Linked DNA regions of Alicycliphilus denitrificans K601. The main gene of each other region encodes a partner of the protein of the gene in region 2 in a complex. Links are inferred from orthologs where the notes say so. Each region holds a gene or a part of one and is shown on either strand. Other genes may lie near its edges.

What was found. Proteins that work in one complex are often made in the same cells at the same time.
Region 1: the proteins of holA (region 2) and ALIDE2_RS15835 are in contact, whole or in part, in a cryo-EM structure (PDB 8GIZ), measured with the Escherichia coli proteins. The link is inferred for Alicycliphilus denitrificans K601 from one-to-one orthologs.
Region 3: the proteins of holA (region 2) and dnaX are in contact, whole or in part, in a cryo-EM structure (PDB 8GIZ), measured with the Escherichia coli proteins. The link is inferred for Alicycliphilus denitrificans K601 from one-to-one orthologs.

The regions. Positions count from the first base shown.
Region 1 is NC_015422.1:3,328,162-3,335,443, reverse strand. Bases 2,358-5,357 are described here. They hold ALIDE2_RS15835 (DNA polymerase III subunit delta'), read left to right. Parts: upstream 2,358-3,359; coding sequence 3,360-4,355; downstream 4,356-5,357. Other genes in these bases: ALIDE2_RS15825 (TatD family hydrolase), read left to right, coding at 4,793-5,357; ALIDE2_RS15830 (PilZ domain-containing protein), read left to right, coding at 4,372-4,731; tmk (dTMP kinase), read left to right, coding at 2,707-3,363; mltG (endolytic transglycosylase MltG), read left to right, coding at 2,358-2,710. Outside these bases: ALIDE2_RS15860 (MFS transporter), read right to left, coding at 1-209; ALIDE2_RS15855 (nucleoside deaminase), read right to left, coding at 202-693; CAF17-like 4Fe-4S cluster assembly/insertion protein YgfZ, read right to left, coding at 727-1,668; more of mltG, read left to right, coding at 1,715-2,357; more of ALIDE2_RS15825, read left to right, coding at 5,358-5,602; ALIDE2_RS15820 (ankyrin repeat domain-containing protein), read left to right, coding at 5,599-6,279; ALIDE2_RS15815 (hypothetical protein), read left to right, coding at 6,474-6,719; ALIDE2_RS15810 (DUF2325 domain-containing protein), read left to right, coding at 6,751-7,282. UniProt on the Escherichia coli protein: Part of the beta sliding clamp loading complex, which hydrolyzes ATP to load the beta clamp onto primed DNA to form the DNA replication pre-initiation complex.
Region 2 is NC_015422.1:4,673,697-4,680,864, reverse strand. Bases 1,710-4,595 are described here. They hold holA (DNA polymerase III subunit delta), read left to right. Parts: upstream 1,710-2,555; coding sequence 2,556-3,635; downstream 3,636-4,595. Other genes in these bases: legP (Dot/Icm T4SS effector Zinc-dependent metalloprotease LegP), read left to right, coding at 4,434-4,595; ALIDE2_RS22125 (hypothetical protein), read right to left, coding at 3,837-4,121; ALIDE2_RS22135 (LPS-assembly lipoprotein LptE), read left to right, coding at 2,023-2,535; leuS (leucine--tRNA ligase), read left to right, coding at 1,710-2,023. Also shown: more of leuS, read left to right, coding at 1-1,709; more of legP, read left to right, coding at 4,596-5,741; ALIDE2_RS22115 (MvdC/MvdD family ATP grasp protein), read left to right, coding at 5,738-6,799; ALIDE2_RS22110 (hypothetical protein), read left to right, coding at 6,741-7,076; ALIDE2_RS22105 (glutamate-5-semialdehyde dehydrogenase), read left to right, coding at 7,148-7,168. UniProt on the Escherichia coli protein: Part of the beta sliding clamp loading complex, which hydrolyzes ATP to load the beta clamp onto primed DNA to form the DNA replication pre-initiation complex.
Region 3 is NC_015422.1:2,756,737-2,763,941, reverse strand. What follows is about bases 2,358-5,280. They hold dnaX (DNA polymerase III subunit gamma/tau), read left to right. Parts: upstream 2,358-2,852; coding sequence 2,853-4,709; downstream 4,710-5,280. Other genes in these bases: recR (recombination mediator RecR), read left to right, coding at 5,093-5,280; ALIDE2_RS13145 (YbaB/EbfC family nucleoid-associated protein), read left to right, coding at 4,741-5,073; ALIDE2_RS13155 (TOBE domain-containing protein), read left to right, coding at 2,358-2,670. Also shown: modA (molybdate ABC transporter substrate-binding protein), read left to right, coding at 1-295; modB (molybdate ABC transporter permease subunit), read left to right, coding at 296-958; ModD protein, read left to right, coding at 955-1,806; more of ALIDE2_RS13155, read left to right, coding at 1,843-2,357; more of recR, read left to right, coding at 5,281-5,683; ALIDE2_RS13135 (MAPEG family protein), read left to right, coding at 5,694-6,083; ALIDE2_RS13130 (methionine ABC transporter ATP-binding protein), read left to right, coding at 6,192-7,205. UniProt on the Escherichia coli protein: Part of the beta sliding clamp loading complex, which hydrolyzes ATP to load the beta clamp onto primed DNA to form the DNA replication pre-initiation complex.

The DNA.
Region 1 (7,282 bases), 1.3 Mb from region 2 along the record:
AGCACGGCGGGCGCAAGCCAGGTGCCCGCGCCCATCAGCGCCATGGGCAGCAGCGTGAGCCAGGCCAGCGCCTGCAGGCTCAGGCCCGTGTGCGCCTGGATGGCCGGCGTGAGCGGCCCCACGGCGGTGAGGAACGGGCGCAGGTTGAGCGTGACCAGCACCACCGTGGCCAGCCATGCCGGCGCGATGCGCGCGGCGCGCTCAGCCACGGGGCGTTTCTGGCCAGGGGGCGTCGCCGTACAGCTGCGCCGCGCTGATGCCGGTGTCGAGCCGCTCCATGGGCAGGGGAGGCGGGTCGAGCGGCAGGCGCAGGCGCTGGTAGGTGCCTTCGCTGGACAGGCCATAGGGCGCAGCATCCCGGTTGTCGAAGGCGAAGAACACGCGCTCGGCCCCGGCCATGACCAGCGCCGCCAGGCACATCGGGCAGGGGTGGCCGCTGGCGTAGACGCTGCAGCCGGCAAGGCTCGCGTCGCGCCTTGCGCGCGTGGCCTCGCGCAGCGCCTGCATCTCGGCGTGCGCGCTGGGGTCGCAGGTCTGGTGGGTCTCGTTCACGCCGGTGGCCAGTTGCCGGCCGTCGCGCGCGATCACGGCGCCAAAGGGCCGCCCGCCCTGCATGCGGTTGGCGTGCGCCAGGTCGACGGCGCGGCGCAGCAGCGCAATGTCGCTGGTCGAGGTGGCAGGTGTCAGTGTCATGCCCAGGGGCCTCGTGCCGGTGCGTGGATAGCCTCAGATGTCCTCAAGCAGCGCATAGGGCAGCGGCAGCAGCGCGAGCGGCACGCCGTCCGCCGCGCCCGCCCGCAGCGCGCCGCCGGCGGCCGCGATCTGCAGCGACACGAGCGCGTCCACGCCGCCGCCGGGCGCGGCGGCGGCCTGCACCACGGTGCCCACGGGCTGCTCGGCGTCGCCCTCGGCGAACACCTCGGCGCCCGCGGCGATGGCCGAGGGCGCATGCGCCAGGTAGGTGCGGCGCTTGAGCGTGCCGCGGAACTGGCTGCGCGCCACCACCTCCTGGCCAGGGTAGCAGCCCTTCTTGAAATTCACGCCGCCCACGGATTCGTAGTTCAGCATCTGCGGCACGAAGGCCTCGGCCACGGGCGCGGTGAGCGTGGCGATGCCGCTGCGCACCTCGCTCCACAGCCACAGCGACTCGTCCAGCGGCGCACCGGCGGGCGCGCTGCCCGCCGTGGCGGGCGCCAGCCACAGGGCGCGCGGCTGGCCGTCGGCCGGATACAGCTGCACCACGCTGGCTTCGCCCAGGTCGATCTTGGCCCAGGGCTCGCCGCCTTCGGGCAGCACGGCGCGGGCCGCGTCGCCCAGCAGGCCGTACAGGGCGAAGTCATCCGTCGCGTCGCTCAGCCTGGCCTTGGCGCGCAGCACGAACATGGACAGGCGCTTGAGTGTGGGCGCGAGCAGCTCGCGCGCGCACACCAGCAGCACCTCGGCATCGTTGCGCTTGAAGGCGATGAAGCTGGCCAGCATGCGGCCCTTGACGGTGAGGAAGGCCGCCAGGCGCGCATGCTGCAGGTCCAGCAGCGCGAAGTCATGGGTGAGTTGGCCGTGCAGGAACTTGGCGGCGTCTTCACCGGCGACGCGGATCACGCCGAGGTGGGATAAACGTGTCACGCCGCCCGCGGGCAGGGGCGGCGGTACTGGCTTGGGGTCGGTCATGGCTGAATTATGATGCCCGGCTTTCCTTCATACAGGCTGCAGGGTTGTGCGCAGGTTCCTCGTTCTGGTGTTGCTCGTCGTGCTGGCCCTGGCCGCCGGCGCGGCCTGGTGGCTGCAGGCCCCCATGCCCGTGCGCGCGGGCGTGGGCGCGGGGCAGCCGCTGGAGCTGGAGATAGAGCCCGGCACCACGCCGCGCGGCGTGGCGCGCGCCGTGGTGCAGGCCGGCTTCGACACCGATGCGCGCCTGCTGTTCCTGTGGTTCCGCCTGTCGGGCAAGGACCGCGGCATCAAGGCCGGCAACTATGAGGTCGCGCAGGGCACCAGCCCCCATGCGCTGTTGCAGAAGCTCGTGCGCGGCGAGGAGGCGCTGCGCGCCGTCACGCTGGTGGAGGGCTGGAACTTCCGCCAGCTGCGCCAGGCGCTGGCGCGCGCCGAGCAGCTCAGGCCCGATACCGAGGGCTTGAGCGACGCGGACATCATGGCCCGCCTGGACCGCCCGGGCGTACCCGCCGAGGGGCGCTTCTTTCCCGACACTTACACCTACGCCAAGGGCAGCAGCGACCTGGCCGTGCTGCGCCGCGCGCTGCACGCCATGGACCGGCGCCTGGAGGCCGCCTGGGCCCAGCGCGCACCCGACACCCCGCTGAAGTCGCCCGAGCAGGCGCTGATCCTGGCCAGCATCGTCGAGAAGGAGACCGGCCGCCCCGAGGACCGCGCCCAGATCGCCGGCGTGTTCAGCAACCGCCTGCGCGCGGGCATGCTGCTGCAGACCGATCCCACGGTGATCTACGGCTTGGGCGAGAGGTTCGACGGCAACCTGCGCAAGCGCGACCTGCAGGCCGACACGCCCTACAACACCTACACGCGCGCGGGCCTGCCGCCCACGCCCATCGCCATGCCGGGCCGCGCCGCGTTGCTGGCCGCCGTGCAGCCCGCCGATACGCGCGCGCTGTACTTCGTGGCGCGCGGCGACGGCACGAGCCACTTCAGCGTTACGCTCGACGAGCACAACCGCGCCGTCAACCGGTATCAACGCAAATGACGACAGGCCTGTTCATCACCTTCGAGGGCATAGACGGCGCGGGCAAGTCCTCGCACATCGAGACGCTGGCGCGCGCCCTGCGCGCGGCCGGGCGCAGCGTGACGCTGACGCGCGAGCCCGGCGGCACGCCGCTGGCCGAGAAGCTGCGCGCGCTGCTGCTCAATGACGCCATGGATGCGCTGACCGAGACGCTGCTGGCGTTCGCCGCGCGGCGCGACCACCTGTGCCGCGTGATCGGGCCGGCGCTCGCGCGCGGCGAGGCCGTGCTGTGCGACCGCTTCACCGACGCCACCTTCGCCTACCAGGGCGCGGGGCGCGGCTTCGATCTGCGGGTGCTCTCATATATGGAGCGGCTGGCGCAGACAGGGATTGGCCTGGGGCCTGATTCGATGCTTGAGCCCGATCTCACGCTGTGGTTCGACGTGCCGCCCGAGGTGGCCGCCGAGCGCCTGGCCGCGGCACGCGCGCCGGACAGGTTCGAGGCCCAGCCCGTGGAGTTCTTCGCCCGCGTGGCGCGGGGCTATGCCGACCGCGCCGCCGGCGCGCCCCGGCGCTTCGCGCGCATCGACGGGGCGCAGCCGCGCGAGCAGGTGGCCGCGCAGATGCTGGCCGCGGTGGCCGCGCGCGGCTGGCTGCCGGGGGCCGCGCCATGAACGCCGTGGCGCCCTGGATCGCGGCCCAGCGCGCGCAGCTGCTGGCGCAGCGCGGCCACGCCTGGCTGCTGCACGGCCCGTCGGGCCTGGGCCAGTACGCGCTGGCCCTGGAGCTGGTGCGCGCCTGGCTGTGCGACGCGCCCGGCGAGCACGGCGCCTGCGGCCGGTGCGCGAGCTGCCACGGCATCGACGTGCGCACCCATGCCGACCTGTGCGTGCTCATGCCCGAAACCCAGATGCTGGCTCTGGGCTGGCCCCTGCCCGAGAAGGCCCAGGCCGAGATCGAGGACAAGAAGCGCAAGGCGAGCCGCGAGATCCGCGTGGAGGCCATGCGCGACGCCGTGGAGTTCGCACAGCGCACCAGCGCGCGCGGGCGCGGCAAGGCGGTGCTGGTGTTCCCGGCCGAGCAGATGAACCACGTGACGGCCAACGCCCTGCTCAAGACGCTGGAGGAGCCGCCGGGCGACGTGCGCTTCGTGCTCGCCACCGAGGCCGCGCACGAGCTGCTGCCCACCATCCGCAGCCGCTGCCTGGGCCATGCCATGTTGTGGCCCCGGCCCGACGAGGCGCGCGGCTGGCTCGCGGGGCAGGGCGTGGCGCCCGATGCGGCCCAGGCCCTGCTGCGCGCCGCGGGCGGGCGGCCCGACGATGCGCTGGCCCTGGCCCGCGCGGGCCGCAGCCCCCAGGCCTGGGCCCTGATCCCCAAGGCCATGGCGCGCGGAGACGTCTCGGCGCTGTCCGAGCTCGAACCCGCCCAGGCCGTGGATGCGCTGCAGAAGCTCTGCCACGACCTGCTGGCGCAGCGCGTGGGCGCGCAGCCGCGCTACTTCGACGCGGCAGACCTGCCCCGGCCGCCCGGCCTGGGGCCGCTCACGCGCTGGTCGCGCGCGCTCATCCAGGAGGCTCGCACGGCCGACCACCCTTTCAACGCGGGCTTGATGCTGGAGTCGCTTGTAGCCCAGGCGCGCCAGACACTAAACTCGCGCCATTGATTTCCCCAGGCCACCTATGAGCAGTCCGTCCACAGCGCCGCGCCCCAGCGTCATGCAGCTGAACATCAAGGAAAAGGCTGCTCTGTACGCAGCCTACATCCCGTTCTTCGAGGAGGGCGGCATCTTCGTGCCCACGACGCGCGAGTACAGGCTGGGCGACGACGTCTACGTGCTGCTCACGCTGCCCGATGACCCGCAGCGCTACCCCGTGGCCGGCCGCGTGGCCTGGGTGACGCCGGCGCGCGCCGTCGGCAACCGCACGCAGGGCGTGGGCATACAGTTCCCCAAGGACGAGAAGTCGCGCCAGCTCAAGCTCAAAATCGAGGAAATCCTGGGCACGGCCCTGGCCGCCGACCGGCCCACGCAGACCATTTGAGGGGCGCGGTCCCGCTCTTGCCGCCGGCCTCTCCGGCAGGCTTTTCGTTTTCCATTGCGCCATGTTCGTCGATTCCCACTGCCATCTGAACTTTCCCGAGCTCGCCAGCCAGCTGCCCCAGATCCGCCAGGCCATGGCGGCGGCGCAGGTGGACCGCGCGCTGTGCATCTGCACCACCATGGAGGAGTTCCCCGCCGTGCACGGCCTGGCCACGGCCTATGACAACTTCTGGGCCACCGTGGGCGTGCACCCCGATACCGAAGACATGGCCGAGCCTTCGGTGCAGGACCTGCTGGAGCGCGCCGTGCTGCCGCGCGTGGTGGCCATCGGCGAGACGGGGCTCGACTACTACGGCATGGAAGATCGCAAGGGCGGGCGCAGCATCGCCGACCTGGAGTGGCAGCGCGAGCGCTTCCGCACCCACATCCGCGCCGCGCGCGCCTGCGGCAAACCGCTGGTGATCCACACGCGCAGCGCCTCGGGCGACACCCTGGCCATCCTGCGCGAGGAGGGCGAGGACGGCGCTGGCAACCGCGCCGGCGGCGTGTTCCACTGCTTCACCGAGACGGCCGAGGTGGCGCGCGCGGCGCTGGACTTGGGCTACTACATCTCGTTTTCCGGCATCATCACCTTCAAGAACGCGCAGGACCTGCGCGACGTGGCCGCCTTCGTGCCCATGGACCGCCTGCTCATCGAGACCGACAGCCCCTACCTGGCTCCCGTGCCCTACCGCGGCAAGACCAACAACCCGTCCTACGTGCCCTTCGTGGCGCAGCAGATCGCGGCCATCAGGGGCCTGCCGGTGCAGGAGGTGGCCCGGGCCACGAGCCGCAACTTCGAGCGGTTGTTCCTGCAGGGGGGCGCCGCATGACGAGCCGCCGCCGCACCCTGGCATGGCTGGCGCTGGCCGCCGCCGCACCCGTGGCCGGACTGGCGCATGCCGGCGCCTATGAGGACTTCTTCAAGGCCATAGAACTCGACAACGGCGCCGCCGTGGCCGACCTGCTGCGCCGCGGCTTCGACCCCAACGCGCGCGACCCCAAGGGCCAGCCCGCGCTCATCGTGGCGCTGCGCGGGGACTCGCGCAAGGCCGCGGCCGCACTGATTGCGGCCAAGGGCCTGAAGGTGGAAGAGCGCAACGCCAAGGACGAGAGCGCGCTGATGCTGGCCGCCCTGCGCGGCAACCTGAGCGCGGCGCGCGCCCTGATCAGACTGGATGCCGACGTCAACAAGACCGGCTGGACGCCGCTGCACTACGCCGCGTCGGGCACCACGCAGGACGCCGCCGCCATGGTGGCGCTGCTGCTGGAGGAGAGCGCCTACATCGACGCCGCCTCGCCCAACGGCACCACGCCCTTGATGATGGCCGTGCGCTACGGCACGGGCGACGTGGCGCTCCTGCTGATCGAGGAGGGCGCCGATCCCACGTTGAAGAACGACCTGGGCCTGACGGCCATCGACTTTGCGCGCCAGGCCGACCGCGCCGACATGGTGGACCTGGTGGCCCAGGCCGTGCGCCGGCGCCAGCCCAACCGGGGGCGGTGGTGACGCCTGGCCGGCAGCCGCCGCGCGGGGGCTGAAGCGGGTTTTCGAGGTTCTTCGCCGCGGGCACTGCCGCCGCCCGATGGCACCGGGCGCGATTCGCCCTTGTGGATACCGCTGGAGTTCGTTACGCTTCGACTCTTTTAAATGCGAACAAGTCGCATTTAAAATTAACTTCCAGCCACTCACAGGAGGACCGCATGGAGCGCTCGCCTACTTCGTCCAGCTGCCAGCACGCCTTGCTGGTCCATAGCCCGGTCGGACATGTGTCCGTCTGCCCCGATTGCGGCGTCGTGCATCTGTCCCTCGACTGTGTCTCCGTGCGGCTGGAGGTGGGCGCCTTCCTGGCGTTGGCCGAGATGCTGTCCCAGGCGCAGAAGCGCCTGCACGGCATGCCGCCGCACGAGAGCCGCGGCCACGAAGGCCGGGCGCGCGCCGTCCATTGAAGCCCCCAGGCGCGCAGAGCAAGGAGGTCGCATGTGCGATGAGTGCTTCCGCCCCCTGGCGGCCATCAACGGGTCGCGCCGCAAGCGGCTCTGGGATCTGCCGCACCCATGCCACTGCCCCGTGGTGGGGGTCTGCTTCCCGCTGCCGGTGCTGCGCCAGCTGGTCGGCAAGGCGCTGGTCGGCAAGGCCGTCGCGGACGACTATGAGATCCACCTCGGCGCGGTGGCCGAGTGCATGAAGCGCAACCGGCTGTCCGAAGTGCTGCAGAAGGAGCTGGAGTCCCGCTACGCCGGCGCGGTGCAGGCGTTCCGCGCCGCCAAGGACACCCAGGCGGTCGCGGACATGTGGGCGGCGGCGGTCCGGGGAGGGGACGTCCCGGGCGCGTTCTGGGCCGTGCTGACCCATCCGCGCTGCGACGAGCTGCTGCAGGAGGCCGTGCTGCGGGACATGCACATGCTGCAGCATCAGGCCGGGGCGGCGGCGTGGGTGGACGCCGCCCGTTTCGGCGAGCTGGTCAAGGAAAACGGCGTCCTGGGCCGGGAGCTGGGCAGGGTACAGGAGC
Region 2 (7,168 bases):
CTGGATCGGCAAGTCCAGCGGCGTGCGCTTCGCGTTCACGCACGACATCGAGGGCGCGGACGGCAAGCCGATCCAGGACGGCAGGCTCTACGTGTTCACCACGCGCGCCGACACCATCATGGGCGTCACCTTCTGCGCCGTGGCGCCCGAGCACCCGCTGGCCCAGCACGCGGCGGCCGGCAACCCGCGGCTCGCCGCCTTCATCGAGGAATGCAAGAAGGGCGGCACCACCGAGGCCGAGCTGGCCCTGAAGGAAAAGGAGGGCATGCCCACGGGCCTGTTCGTCACCCACCCCCTGACGGGTGAGCAGATCGAGGTCTGGGTCGGCAACTACGTGCTCATAAGCTACGGCGACGGCGCCGTGATGGGCGTGCCCGCGCACGACGAGCGCGACTTCGCCTTCGCCCTCAAGTATGACCTGCCGATCACGCAGGTCATCCTGGTCGATGGCGAGACCTTCGACGACCAGCGCTGGCAGGACTGGTATGCCGACAAGGAGCGCGGCGTCACCATCAACTCCGACAACTTCAGCGGCCTGGGCCACCAGGACGCCGTGGCCGCCGTGGCCCATGCGCTGGCCGCCAAGGGCCTGGGTGAGCTCAAGACCACCTGGCGCCTGCGCGACTGGGGCATCAGCCGCCAGCGTTACTGGGGCACGCCCATTCCCATCATCCACTGTGAGGACTGCGGCCCCCAGCCCGTGCCCGAGAAGGACCTGCCCGTGGTGCTGCCGCAGGACCTGGTGCCCGACGGCTCGGGCAACCCGCTGGTCAAGAGCGAGGCCTTCCACGCCGGCGTCACCTGCCCCTGCTGCGGCAAGAGCGCGCGGCGCGAGACCGACACCATGGACACCTTCGTGGACAGCTCCTGGTACTTCATGCGCTATTGCGACGCCAGGAACGGCGAGAAGATGGTCGCCGAGGGCGCCGACTACTGGATGCCCATGGACCAGTACATCGGCGGCATCGAGCACGCCATCCTGCACCTGCTGTACGCGCGCTTCTGGACCAAGGTCATGCGCGACCTGGGGCTGGTGAAGGTGGACGAACCCTTCACGCGTCTGCTCACCCAGGGCATGGTGCTGAACCACATCTACAGCCGGCGCACGGCCAAGGGCGCCAAGGACTACTTCTGGCCGCACGACGTGGAACATGTGTTGGGCGATGACGGCAAGATCGTCGGCGCGCGGCTCAAGAACCCCGCCGAGAGCGGTGACGGCCTGCTGCCCGCCGGCACGCCCATCGACTACGAGGGCGTGGGCACCATGTCCAAGTCCAAGAACAACGGCGTGGACCCGCAGCACCTGATCGAGAAGTACGGCGCCGACACCGCGCGCCTGTACACCATGTTCACCGCGCCGCCCGAGCTCACGCTCGAATGGAACGACGCCGCCGTCGAGGGCAGCTACCGCTTCCTGCGCCGCGTGTGGAATTTCGGCGTCAAGCTGTCTGCTATCGATAAGGAAGCTGCCCTGAAAAGCGTGGCGGGCGCTACAAGCCTGAAAGACGTGGAATTCGGCAAGGAGGCCCGCGCCCTGCGCCTGGAGATCCACACCGTGCTCAAGCAGGTGGACTACGACTACCAGCGCATGCAGTACAACACCGTGGTCTCGGGCGCCATGAAGATGATCAACGCGCTGGAGGACTTCAAGGCCATGGACGGCGCCGGCGCCCAGGTCGCGCTGATCGAGGGCTTCGGCATCCTGCTGCGCGTGCTCTACCCGGCCACGCCGCACATCACCCACGTGCTGTGGCAGGGCCTGGGCTATGCCGGCGCGCTGGGCGATCTGCTGGACGCCGCCTGGCCCCAGGCTGACCCGCAGGCCCTGGTGCAGGACGAGCTCGAACTCATGCTGCAGGTCAACGGCAAGCTGCGCGGCGCCATTCGCGTCGCCGCCACGGCCGACAAGGCCTCCATCGAGCAGGCGGCGCTGGCCAGCCCCGACCTGCACAAGTTCGCCGAAGGCCGGGCGCCCAAGAAGATCGTCATCGTGCCCGGGCGCCTCGTCAACGTGGTGCTGTGATGCGCAGGCGCACACTGCTCGCCGGCCTGGCCGCCGCCCCCGCGGCCGGCCTGCTCGGCGCCTGCGGCTTCCGCCTGCGCGGCGCGCCGGAGTTCGCCTTCCGCACGCTGTACGTGCAGGCCCCCGCGGGCTCGGCGCTCGCGCGCGACCTCGTCCGCACCCTGCAGGGCGGGGGCGGCGAGCTCACCGTGCTCACCGACCCCGCCCAGATGCCCCAGGCCGAGGCCGTGCTGGACCTGCTCTCCGAGCGGCAGGAGCGCGTGGCCGTGGGCATGAGCTCCGCCGGCCAGGTGCGCGAACTGCAGCTGCGCCTACGCATACATTTCCGCCTGCGCGGCCAGCAGGGCCAGGAATGGATCGCCGACACCGAACTGCTGCAGCAGCGCGACATCAGCTACAACGAAACGCTGGCCCTGTCCAAGGAGGGCGAAGAGGCCATGCTGTTTCGCGACATGCGCAACGACCTGGTCCGGCAGCTGATACGCCGCCTGTCCGCCGTGAGACCCCAGTGATGCCCGCCTCACGGGGCCCTATGCAAATCCCTCTGAACCAGCTCGGCGCGCACCTGCACAAAGGCCTGCGTTCGCTCTACACGCTGCACGGCGACGAGCCGCTCTTGCAGCAGGAGGCGCAGGACGCCATCCGCGCCGCCGCGCGCGCCCAGGGCTACACCGAGCGCAGCAGCCACACCGTCGCCGGCGCGCACTTCGACTGGAGCGCGGTGCTGGCCGCGGGTGGGTCCTTGAGCCTGTTCGCCGACAAGCAGATCCTGGAGATCCGCATCCCCTCGGGCAAGCCCGGCAAGGACGGCGCCTCCGCGCTGCAGCAGATCGCCGCCCAGGCCGACGGCAACGACAGCACCCTCACCATCGTCCTGCTGCCGCGGCTGGACAAGGCCACCCGCACGGGCGCGTGGTTCTCGGCCCTGGAGGCGCACGGCGCCACCGTGCAGATCGACCCCGTGGAGCGCGCCGCGCTGCCGCAGTGGATCGCCCAGCGTCTGGCCGCCCAGGGTCAGCGCGTGGCCCCGGGCGAGGAGGGCCAGCGTACGCTGCAGTTCTTTGCCGATCGCGTGGAGGGCAACCTGCTGGCCGCACACCAGGAAATACAAAAGCTCGCGCTGCTGCACCCCCCGGGCGAGCTGGCCTGGGAGCAGGTCGAGGCCGCCGTGCTCAACGTCGCGCGCTACGACGTGTTCAAGCTCAGCGAGGCCGTGCTCTGCGGCCAGGTGGCGCGCGTGCAGCGCATGCTCGACGGCCTGCAGGCCGAGGGCGAGGCCGAGGTGCTGGTGCACTGGGCCTTGGCCGAGGACATACGCGCCTTGAAGCGCGTGAAGGACGCCATGAACGCCGGCAAGCCCCTGCCCATGGCGCTGCGCGAAAACCGCATCTGGGGCGCCAAGGAGCGCCTGTACGAGCGCCTGCTGCCGCAGGCGGGCGACGCGCAGCTGGCGCGCCTGGTGCACTCCGCCCACGTCGTGGACGGCATCGTCAAGGGCCTCAAGGTGCCGGACTGGCCCACCAGCGGCTGGCAGGCGCTCTCGCGGCTGGCGCTGCAGATGTGCCGGCTGGGGCAATCCGCCGCACCCGCTGCCAGGCCTCAATTTCGATAGCTGCCAGCGCTTGCCTGGCAAGGGCTAGGAGCCTGGACGGCAGAAGGCGTCGAAGCGAAACGTGCGAAAAACGAAGACAGCGTGGTGATGCCAACAAGCCCATAGCCGAGCCATGGGCGCCGTTGGGAGCATCGCGATGGACCGTTTTCTCGCGCGTTGCAGCCGACGCAGCTTCTGCCGCCCAGGCTCCTAGGGGCATTTTCAGCCCATGAGCACGCCGCGCGCCTTGTCCACCCACAGCTGCAGGCTGTCCACCACGCCCTGGTGGCTGAAGGAGCAGCTTTCCTCGGTGAACAGGGCGCCGGCTTCCAGGCGGTCCAGCAGGCCCAGCAGCACCTCGCCGTAGCGCGGCGGCAGGGCCGCGAGCAGATCGGCGTGGCCGCGCGCGGCGGAGCTGAAGGCGTGGGGGCTGGTGCGCATGTCCTGCAGGGCGCGCAGATCGTGCTGCAACTGGTCGAGCTGATGGGCGGCGAGTGGGGCGGGCATGGTGCGTAGCGTAGCGTCAGGTTGGCTCTCCAGTGCGCCGGGACGGGGTGCCTTCGGCATGGCGTAACGCTGCGTACGCTTGTTGCACTGGTGTTACCTGCGTCAGCTTGAGATTACAAAACGCGTGCGTGAAACTGGATCGCCGCGGCCCGCTGCCGCGGAAGTACTGGCGTATCCAGGGCCTTGCCGGCTGTGTGGGTGCGCACTACGCGTTGGAGCATGGTCCCAAGCACGGCCGTCATGGCTCCGACCACTGCAGGCGAGTCCGCCTCCGTGGCGGATCGACACGCACTTCGGCGAGGAGAAATGATCATGGCAACACGACAAGAAACCGGGCGCGGCCCGGCCGGCAAGTCCGGTGGCGGCGATCAATGCGAATGCCGTTCGGGCCCGCTGGCGGGCACGGCCTTCGTGGGGCTGCGGGGCCTCAACAACACGACGGGCAAGTGGCTGCACTATGCCGATGTCGATGGCCAGGCGATCTTCGAAGGGGACATCGTGCTGGGGAGCGTCGCCGACATGCAGGCGGACGAGTCGGGCAACCCGGTGCTGTTCTCGGTCGGCATCACCAGCCCCGATGGCGTGCAGTTCCGCTGGGCCAATGGCCGCGTTCCGTACGAGATCGACGCCGCCCTTCCGAACCAGGCGCGGGTCACGGACGCCATCGCGCACTGGGAGGCGAACACCGTCATCCGTTTCGTCGCCCGCACGCCGGCCAATGCCGCGCAGTACCCGGACTACGTGCGGTTCGTGCCCGGCAGCGGGTGCTCGTCGAATGTCGGGCGCCGCGGCGGTGCGCAGTCGATCACCCTGGGCACGGGCTGCACGCTGGGCAACGCGATCCATGAGATCGGGCACGCCGTTGGCCTGTGGCACGAGCAGAGCCGGGAGGACCGCGACCAGTTCGTGCAGGTCAACTGGGCGAACATCGATCCGGCGATGCAGCACAACTTCAACCAGCACATCCAGGACGGCGACGACCTGGGCGCGTACGACTTCGGGTCGATCATGCATTACCCGGCGACGGCCTTCTCGACCAACGGGCAGCCCACGCTGGTGCCGCGGGTGCCGCTGCCGCCGGGCGTCACCATGGGGCAGCGCACGGGCCTGTCCGCCGGCGACATCGCGGGCGTCCTGGCCATGTATCCCAATGTGCGGCCGACGATCAAGGAGATCGCCAAGGATCCGATCCGCGATACGGTCAAGGAAGTGCGCAAGGATCCGATCAGCGACACGGTCAAGGAGATTGCCAAGGATCCCATCCGTGACACGATCAAGGAGGTGCGCAAGGACCCGATCAGCGACACGGCCAAGGAGATCGGCAAGGACCCGATCAGGGAAACGGTCAAGGAGGTCGGCCGGGACCCGATCGGCCCTGGCCCCGGCCCGCTGATCAACCCGGCCGCCGGCGGGATTGCCACGCCCTTCGTGCTGGCCGGGGCGAGCCGCCAGCCGCAGATGGACAACCCCGGCGATGCGATGCAGCAGGCGGCCGAGCAGCTGGAGCAGCTCGCCGCCGCCCACCAGGAGGCCCAGGCCGCCGCCGATGCGCTGGCGCTGGAGCTGGAGCAGGCCCTGCAGGCCTGGCGCGCGATGGGGGGCGGCGAGGGGACGGCATGATCGTCGTCGTCTCCTACCCGGGCGAGGAGCACACCGACGCCGTGTGCGCGCGCCTGGCCGCCGCCGGGGAGCCGGTCCACCGGCTGGACCTGTCGGAGTTCCCCGGCCGGCGGCCGCTGGCCTTCGGCTGGCCCGGCCATGGCGCGCCGTCGCTGCAACTGCTGGGCGAGGAGCCCATCGACCTGGCGACGGCCGATGCCGTGTGGTGGCGGCGTGTGCGCCCCTTCGAGATAGACCCCGCGGTGGGGCCCGCCGACCGGCGCCAGTTCGCCCACAGCGAGACGGAGCAGGCCGTGCTGGGCATGCTCGATTCGATCGACGCGCCGTGGATCAATCCCCGCGGGGCCGACGATGCCGCGCACCGCAAGCCGCTGCAGTGGACGCAGGCCGCGGCCGTCGGCCTGACGCTGCCGCCGACCTGCGTGACGACGTCCGCCGATGCCGCGCGCGCCTTCTGCGACGCGCACCGCGGCGCCGGCGTGGTGTTCAAGCCCTTTCTCGCCAGCATCGCGGACTGGCGCGAGACCCGCCTGGTCGAGGCCGAGGACCTTGCGCGCCTGGAACTGGTGCGGCTGGCGCCGGTGATCTTCCAGCGCTGCATCCAGGGCGTGGACCTGCGCGTCACCGTGATCGGCGAGGCCATCTTTGCCGCCGAGATCGACGCCCGCGACAGCGACTACCCGACCGACATGCGCATGGTGATCGGCCAGGCGAAGATCCGTGCCGTCGAATTGCCCGCGGCATTGGCCGCCCGCCTGCTGGCCTTGATGCGGCGGCTCGGGCTGGTCTATGGCGCGATCGACTTGAAGCAGGACGCCCGCGGCGACTATTATTTCCTGGAGGTGAATCCCGCCGGCCAATGGCTGTTCGTGGAGTCGCGCACAGGCCTGCCGATCACGCAGGCGCATGCGGACGCGCTGCGCAGGCTCGCTGCCGGGCAGCGCCAGCGAAGGCGCCACGGCCCTTCATCATCCCAACCTATCAGGTCACGCCAAGACGATGCCCCATCTCGAAGGTCAGGTGCTATGGCCCAGCGACGCACCGCCGAGCGGCGCTGAGCTGGTGCTCACGGTCGAGCTGCGCGACGTCGGGCGCCAGGACGCCGCGGCGCCGCTGGTCGCGCAATATGCCGCCCCGGTGCGCGCGCCGGTGCATGGCGACGCCAGTGCGTTTCGCCTGGACTGGGCCGACCCGGCGGGCCTGCTGGGCCGGCCCACGTCCGAGCTCGCGCTGCAGGCGCGCGTCCTGGACGGCCGCGGCACGCTGCGGTACATCAGCACGGAGCATGTGGCCGCCGCGCAAGGCGCGTGCGTGAAACTGCAGCGCGTGGGCTGACGCGCGGCGCTCCCGCAATGGGCGGCCCAGGCCATGGCGCCGGCAGTGCCGAACTGCGCCACAATTCGCGCATGAACGCCCTGAACATCGCC
Region 3 (7,205 bases), 1.9 Mb from region 2 along the record:
CCTGGGCCTGGCGCAGCCGCTGGCCGGGCGGCTCGTGGAGGTCGCCACCGTGCCCCAGGTGAGCGCCTATGTCGCCACGGGCGAGGTGGATGCGGGCTTCCTCAACCGCACCGAGGCGCTGGCGCTGCAGGGGCGCGCGGGAGCGGCCATCGACGCGCCGCAGGACTGCTACGACCCCATCGAGCTGAGCGTGGGCGTGCTCAAGGGGCGCGCCGGCGGGGCCGCCGCGCGGGCCTTCCTCAACTACCTGGCATCGCCCGCCGCGCGGCAGGTGCTCGAACGCCACGGCATGTAAATGCTGGACGGCTGTCCGGGTGCGCCCCTGCTGCTGACCTTCGGCGTGGTGGCGTGGAGCATGGGCCTGCAGCTCGTGCTGGGCACGGCGCTGGCGTGGCTGCTCGCGCGCAGGCGCTTCGCGGGGCGTGGGCTGCTCGACGCGCTCGTCACGCTGCCGCTGGTGTTTCCGCCCATCGTGCTGGGCTACGGCCTGCTGTTGCTGCTCGGGCGCCAGGGCTGGCTCACGCAGTGGCTGCCGCCGCCGCTGCGGCCCGAGATCGTGTTCACGCAGACGGGGTTGGTGATCGCGGCCTTCGTCGCCGGGCTGCCGCTCATGGTCAAGCCCGCGCAGGCGGCATTCGCGGGCATACCGCCGCGCCTGCGCGAGGCCGCGGCCTTGCTCGGGCACCGGCCCTGGAGCGTGTTCTGGCGCATCGACGTGCCGCTGGCGCGCCGGGGCGTGGCGGCAGGGCTGGTGCTGGCCGGCGGGCGCGCTCTGGGCGAGGTGGGGCTGTCGCTCATGCTGGGCGGCAACATCGCCGGGCGCACCGAGACGCTGTCGCTGGCCATCTACAACCACGTCATGGACGGCAACCTGGCCTGCGCCAACACGCTGTCGCTGCTGCTGGCGGGCATCGCCGCGCTGGCTTTCTTCGTACTACGCCGATGGGGAGCGCTATGAATTCCGTGTTTTTCGACCACGCCACGATCGACGCCTGGATCGCCGAGGACGCGCCGCTCGTGGACCTGACCACCCACCTGCTCGCCGTGGGCGGCCAGCCCGCGCGCATGCGCTTCACGGTGCGCGGCGAATCGGTGGCCGCCTGCACCGAGGAGGCCGCGCGCATCGTGCGGCACTGCGGCGGGCGCGTAGAGGATCTGCTGGCGAGCGGCACGCCCGTGGCCGCGGGCGACGTGCTGCTGGCCGCCACCGGCGACGCGGCCGGCCTGCTGCGCGCCTGGAAGGTGGCGCAGAACCTGCTGGAGTACGCCTGCGGCGTGGCCGGCGCCACCGCGCGCATGGTGCGCGCCGTGCAGGCCGCCGCGCCCGGCGTGGCCGTGCTCACCACGCGCAAGCATGCGCCGGGGCTGCGCCGCATCGCGCTCAAGGCCACCTTGAGCGGCGGCGCGTTCCCGCATCGGCTGGGCGTGGGCGAGACGGTGCTGGTCTTCCCCCAGCACCGCGCGCTGCTCGGCGGCTGGGACGGCGTGGCCGAGCGCCTGGCCGCCGTGGCGCACGCGCTGGCCGAGAAGAAATGCGTGATCGAGGCGCATTCGCTCGACGAGGCGCTGCGCGCGGCCGCCGCAGGCGCGGACGTGGTGCAGTTCGACAAGGCCGCGCCGCAGGACCTGCGCGCCTGGTGCCCGCCGCTGCGCGCGCGCCACCCGCGGCTGCGGCTGCTGGCCGCCGGCGGCATCAACGCCGGCAACGCGGCGGATTACGCGGCCAGCGGCGTGGATGCGCTGGTCACCAGCAGCCTGCACTACGCCCCGCCCGCCGACGTGGGCGTGAGCGTGGCGCCGCTGTAGCCTCTCTACACTGGCGCCTTCAATGAAAGGACGGCCATGACGGCAGCAGCGCAGCAGGACGGCGCGCGCATCGAATTGCGCGGATCGGTGTGGATGACGGTGGGCGGCCGCAGCCTGGGCGGGCCGGGCCGGGTGGAGCTGCTGGCGTACATCGCCACGCATGGCTCCATCAGCCAGGCGGCCAAGGCCATGGGCATGAGCTACAAGGCGGCGTGGGACGCCATCGACGCCATGAACCAGCTCGCGGGCGAGCCGCTCGTGGAGCGGCTCGTGGGCGGCAAAGGCGGCGGGGGCACGAAGCTCACTGAAAGAGGGATGCGCCTGGTGCGCAGTTTCGGCGTCATCGAGCGCGCGCACCGCCGGTTCGTGGACCAGCTCAGCACGCAGGCGCAGGGCGTGGCCGATGACTTCCTTTTGATACGGAGAATGGGCATGAGAACGAGTGCACGCAACCAATTCTTCGGCACGGTGACCCGCGTGACGCCCGGGGCCGTGAACGACGAGATCGAACTGGACGTGCCCGGCATGGGCCAGAAGCTCGTCGCCATCGTCACGCACGAGAGCGCCCAGAGCCTGGGCCTCGTTCTGGGGGCCGAGGCGTTCGCGCTGGTCAAGGCCTCGTCGGTCATCGTGGTGACGGACGACCAGGGCGCCAGGTTCTCGGCGCGCAACCGCCTGCGGGGCACCGTGTCGCGCGTACAGAAGGGCGCCGTGAACACCGAGGTGGTGATCGGCCTGCCCGGAGGCGCGGCGGTGGCCGCCATCATCACCAACGAGAGCTGCGACGCGCTGGGCCTGGCGCCGGGCACGGCGGCATCGGCGCTGTTCAAGGCGTCGAGCGTGATCGTGGGGGTTCCCGCGTAAGGCGAGGGGAAAAAGAGAGGGGAGGGTGACGAGCCTTACCCCCGGCACTGGCTCCACAGTTAGGGCTGCTTGGTTCCCCACCTGACCCGGTTGGCCGCTTCACCATGCGGGGAGGCCCGTCAAGGCGAGATTGTACGCCGGGAAACCGGGGCGAGCGGCCACGCACCATAGAATCACGCCCCATGTCCTATCTCGTGCTCGCCCGCAAATACCGTCCCAAGACCTTCTCGGAGATGGTGGGCCAGGAGCACGTGGTGCAGGCCTTGACGAACGCGCTCACGCAGCAGCGCCTGCACCATGCCTACCTGTTCACCGGCACGCGCGGCGTGGGCAAGACCACGGTCTCGCGCATCCTGGCCAAGTCGCTCAACTGCCAGGGGCCAGACGGCCAGGGCGGCATCACGGCCACGCCCTGCGGCGTGTGCCCGGCCTGCCAGGACATCGACAGAGGGCGCTTTCCCGACTACACCGAGCTCGACGCCGCCTCCAACCGCGGCGTGGACGAGGTGCAGGGCCTGCTGGAGCAGGCCGTCTACAAGCCGGTGCAGGGGCGCTTCAAGGTCTTCATGATCGACGAAGTGCACATGCTCACGAACACGGCGTTCAACGCCATGCTCAAGACGCTGGAGGAGCCCCCGGAATACCTCAAGTTCGTGCTCGCCACGACCGACCCGCAGAAAGTGCCGGTCACGGTGCTCAGCCGCTGCCTGCAGTTCAACCTGCGGCCCATGGCGCCCGAGACGGTGCTCGAGCACCTCGCGCGCGTGCTGGCGCAGGAGGGCGTGGCCGCCGAGCCCCAGGCGCTGCGCCTGCTCGCGCGCGCGGCGCGCGGCTCCATGCGCGACGCGCTGAGCCTGACCGACCAGGCCATTGCCTTCGGCAGTGGCCAGCTGCAGGAAGCCGCCGTGCGCCAGATGCTGGGCAGCGTGGACCGCGGCCATGTGTTCCGCCTGATCGATGCGCTGGCGCAGGGCGACGGCCGGACCGTGGTGGAGACGGCGGACACCTTGCGCACCCATGGCCTGTCGGCCGCAAGCACGCTGGAGGAGATGAGCGCCGTGCTGCAGCGCATGGCCGTGCTGCAGGCCGTGCCGCAGATGGCTGCCGCCGTGGACGCGACCGACCCCGAGGCCGCCGAGATCGCCCGCCTGGCCGCGCTGATGCCGGCCGACGAGACACAGCTGCTCTACAGCATCTGCCTGCACGGCCGCACCGAGCTGGGCCTGGCGCCCGACGAATACGCCGCCCTGACCATGGTGCTGCTGCGCCTGCTGGCCTTCAAGCCCGCTCCGGCCGATGCGGCCATGGCGGAAAAAAAAACTCTGACGCGGCCTGAACCCGCCGCCGCGCCGCCCGCGCGGGCCCATGAGGCGCCGCCGCAGCCCACGCCGGACGATGTGAACCGGGCGGTGCACGAGGCGATCGGCGCGGCGGAGCCCTCGGCGCCAAGTGGCCCGGCCCCAGCGCCCGCCGTGCGCCTGCCCGTGCGGGCGCCCGAGGAATTCCGACAAAATAAGCCTCAACCGCCCGCCAGCCAAGCGCAGACAGCTCCTGAAACGGTAGCAATACCTGTGCGCACCGTGCCCGAGCCCGGCGCGCGCCTGCAGCCCATGGCACCGGGCGGCGCCGCGCCCGCGCCGGCGCGGCTCGTGCCCACGGAGGAGGGCGACGCCTGGTACGCCGTGGTGCAGCAGCTCATCGCGCAGGAGACTATCACTGCCCTGGTGCGCGAGCTCGCACTGCAGTCGCAGCTCGTGGCGCGCGACGAAGGCCACTGGCTGCTGCGCGTGGAGCGCGAGTCGCTGAACCAGCCCACGGCGCGCGAACGCCTGCGCGCGGCCCTTGAGGCCGCGGGCCACGCGCGCCAGATCAGCGTGGAGGTGGGCGTGGTCATCGACAGCCCCGCGCGCCGCAACGCCCAGGCCGCGGCCGAGCGCCAGCGCGCGGCCGAGGACATCGTCCACAACGACCCCTACGTGCAGCAGCTGATGCGCGAGTTCGGCGCGAAAATCGTGCCCGGCAGCATCAAGCCCGCATAAGCATCTTTTTTATAAGCAAAGGAAACCACCCATGTTCAACAAGGGACAGCTCGCCGGCCTCATGAAGCAGGCCCAGGCCATGCAGGACAACCTCAAGAAGGCCCAGGAAGAGCTTGCCAGCATCGAGGTCGAGGGCGAATCCGGCGCCGGCCTGGTCAAGGTGCTGATGACCTGCAAGCACGACGTCAAGCGCGTGACCATCGACCCCAGCCTGCTGGCGGACGACAAGGACATGCTGGAGGACCTGGTGGCCGCAGCCTTCAACGCCGCCGTGCGCAAGGCCGAAGAGACCTCGCAGGAAAAGATGGGCAAGATCACGGCCGGCATGCCGGGCTTGCCCGGCGGGATGAAGTTCCCGTTCTGACGGCGCCGCCGCCCCGCGCATGTCCGACACCGGCTCCCTCGACGCGCTGATCCAGGCCCTGCGGCGCCTGCCGGGCGTGGGCGTGAAGTCGGCCCAGCGCATGGCCTTCCACCTGCTGCAGCACGACCGCGGCGGGGCGCAGCAGCTGTCGCAGGCGCTGGCCCGGGCGTGCGAGCAGGTGCGCCACTGCGAGCGCTGCCACACCTTCACCGAGGGCGCGGTGTGCGACACCTGCCTGGACCCGGCGCGCGATGCCACGCGCCTGTGCGTGGTGGAGACGCCGGCCGATCAGTCCGCCCTGGAGCGCACGGCCGCCTTCAAGGGCCTGTACTTCGTGCTCATGGGCCGGCTGTCGCCGCTGGACGGCGTGGGGCCGCGCGACATCGGCGTGCACAAGCTGCTGGAGCGCGCCGGCGACGGCGTGGTGCAGGAGGTGATCCTGGCCACCAGCTTCACCGCCGAGGGCGAGGCCACGGCCCACGCCATCGCCGAGGCGCTCAAGCGCCGCGGCATCCACGTCACGCGGCTGGCGCGCGGCGTGCCCGTGGGCAGCGAGCTGGAGTACGTGGACTTGGGCACCATCGCCCACGCGCTTGCGGACCGGCGTTGAGGCACCCAAAATGACCCGCTTCACCGTGGCCTACTGGTGCGTGCTGGCCGCGGCGCTGCTGCCCATACTGTGCGCGCTGCTGGCCAAGCGCGGGAGCTTCCGCGGCGCCGACAACCACGACCCGCGCGCCTGGCTGGCGCGCCAGAGCGGCTGGCGCGCACGCGCCAACGCGGCCCAGGCCAACAGCTTCGAGGCGCTGCCGTTCTTCATCGGCGCGGTCGTCATCGCGCACCAGATCGGCGCGCCGCAGGCGGCGCTAGACCTGCTGGCTTGCGTGTTCATCCTGCTGCGTGTGTCCTACATCGCGCTGTACGTGGGGGACAGTCCCACGGCGCGCAGCGTGGTCTGGGGGCTGGCCTTCCTGGTGAACATCGCCATCCTGCTGCTGGGTTGGCGCTGAACGGTAAAATGGGCGCCTTCGGCCTGCCCATTCAGCGCAGGCCGCTGCTTTTTTCATAGCTTCGCGGGCGTGCCCTGGCTGGCCCGCGCGGCGTTTCTCTTTGTTTCCATGATCGATCTTCGGGGCATCACCCAGATTTACCAGGGCCCGCAGGGCCCGGTCGAGGCCTTGCGCGGCATTGACCTGCACGTCACCCCGGGCGAGGTGTTCGGCATCATCGGGCGGTCGGGCGCGGGCAAGAGCTCGCTGGTGCGCGTGATCAACCTGCTCAACCGCCCAACGAAGGGGCAGGTGATCGTGGACGGGCGCGACCTCACCCGGCTCAAGGACGCCGAGCTGCGCGCCGCGCGGCGCGAGATCGGCATGGTGTTCCAGCACTTCAACCTGCTGTCCTCGCGCACGGTGTGGGACAACGTCGCGCTGCCGCTGGAGCTGGCGGGCATGGACAAGGCCGAGATCCACGCGCGCGTGCAGCCCTTGCTGGATCTCGTGGGCCTGTCGCACCTGGCCGACCGCTACCCGGCGCAGATCTCGGGCGGGCAGAAGCAGCGCGTGGGTATCGCCCGGGCGCTGGCCAGCCGGCCCAAGGTGCTGCTGTCCGACGAGGCCACGAGCGCGCTCGACCCCGAGACCACGCGCTCCATCCTGGACCTGCTGCGCCAGGTGAACCGCGAGCTCGGCGTGACGGTGGTCCTGATCACGCACCAGATGCAAGTCATCAAGCAGATCGCCGACCGCGTGGCCGTGATCGAGGCCGGGCGCATCGTGGAAATGGGCCCGGTGATCGAGGTGTTCACGCGCCCGCGCGAGGACATCACCAAGAGCCTGATCGACGAGATCGTGCCGCAGGAGCTGCCCGCGGGCGTGCTCGCGCGCGTGCGCAGCCTGGCGGCGCGCCTGGCGCCGCAGGCCAGCGGCCAGCTGCTGCGCCTGTCGTACGCGGGCGAGCAGGCCTACGAGCCCATCCTGTCGCACCTGATCCGCGAGCTGGGGTTGGACCTGTCCATCCTGCACGGGCAGATCGACGAGATCCAGGAGCAGACCTTCGGCTCGCTGGCCGTGTACGCCAGTGGTCCCATGGCGCGCATAGGCGCGGCCATCGATTACCTGCGCGCGCAGGGC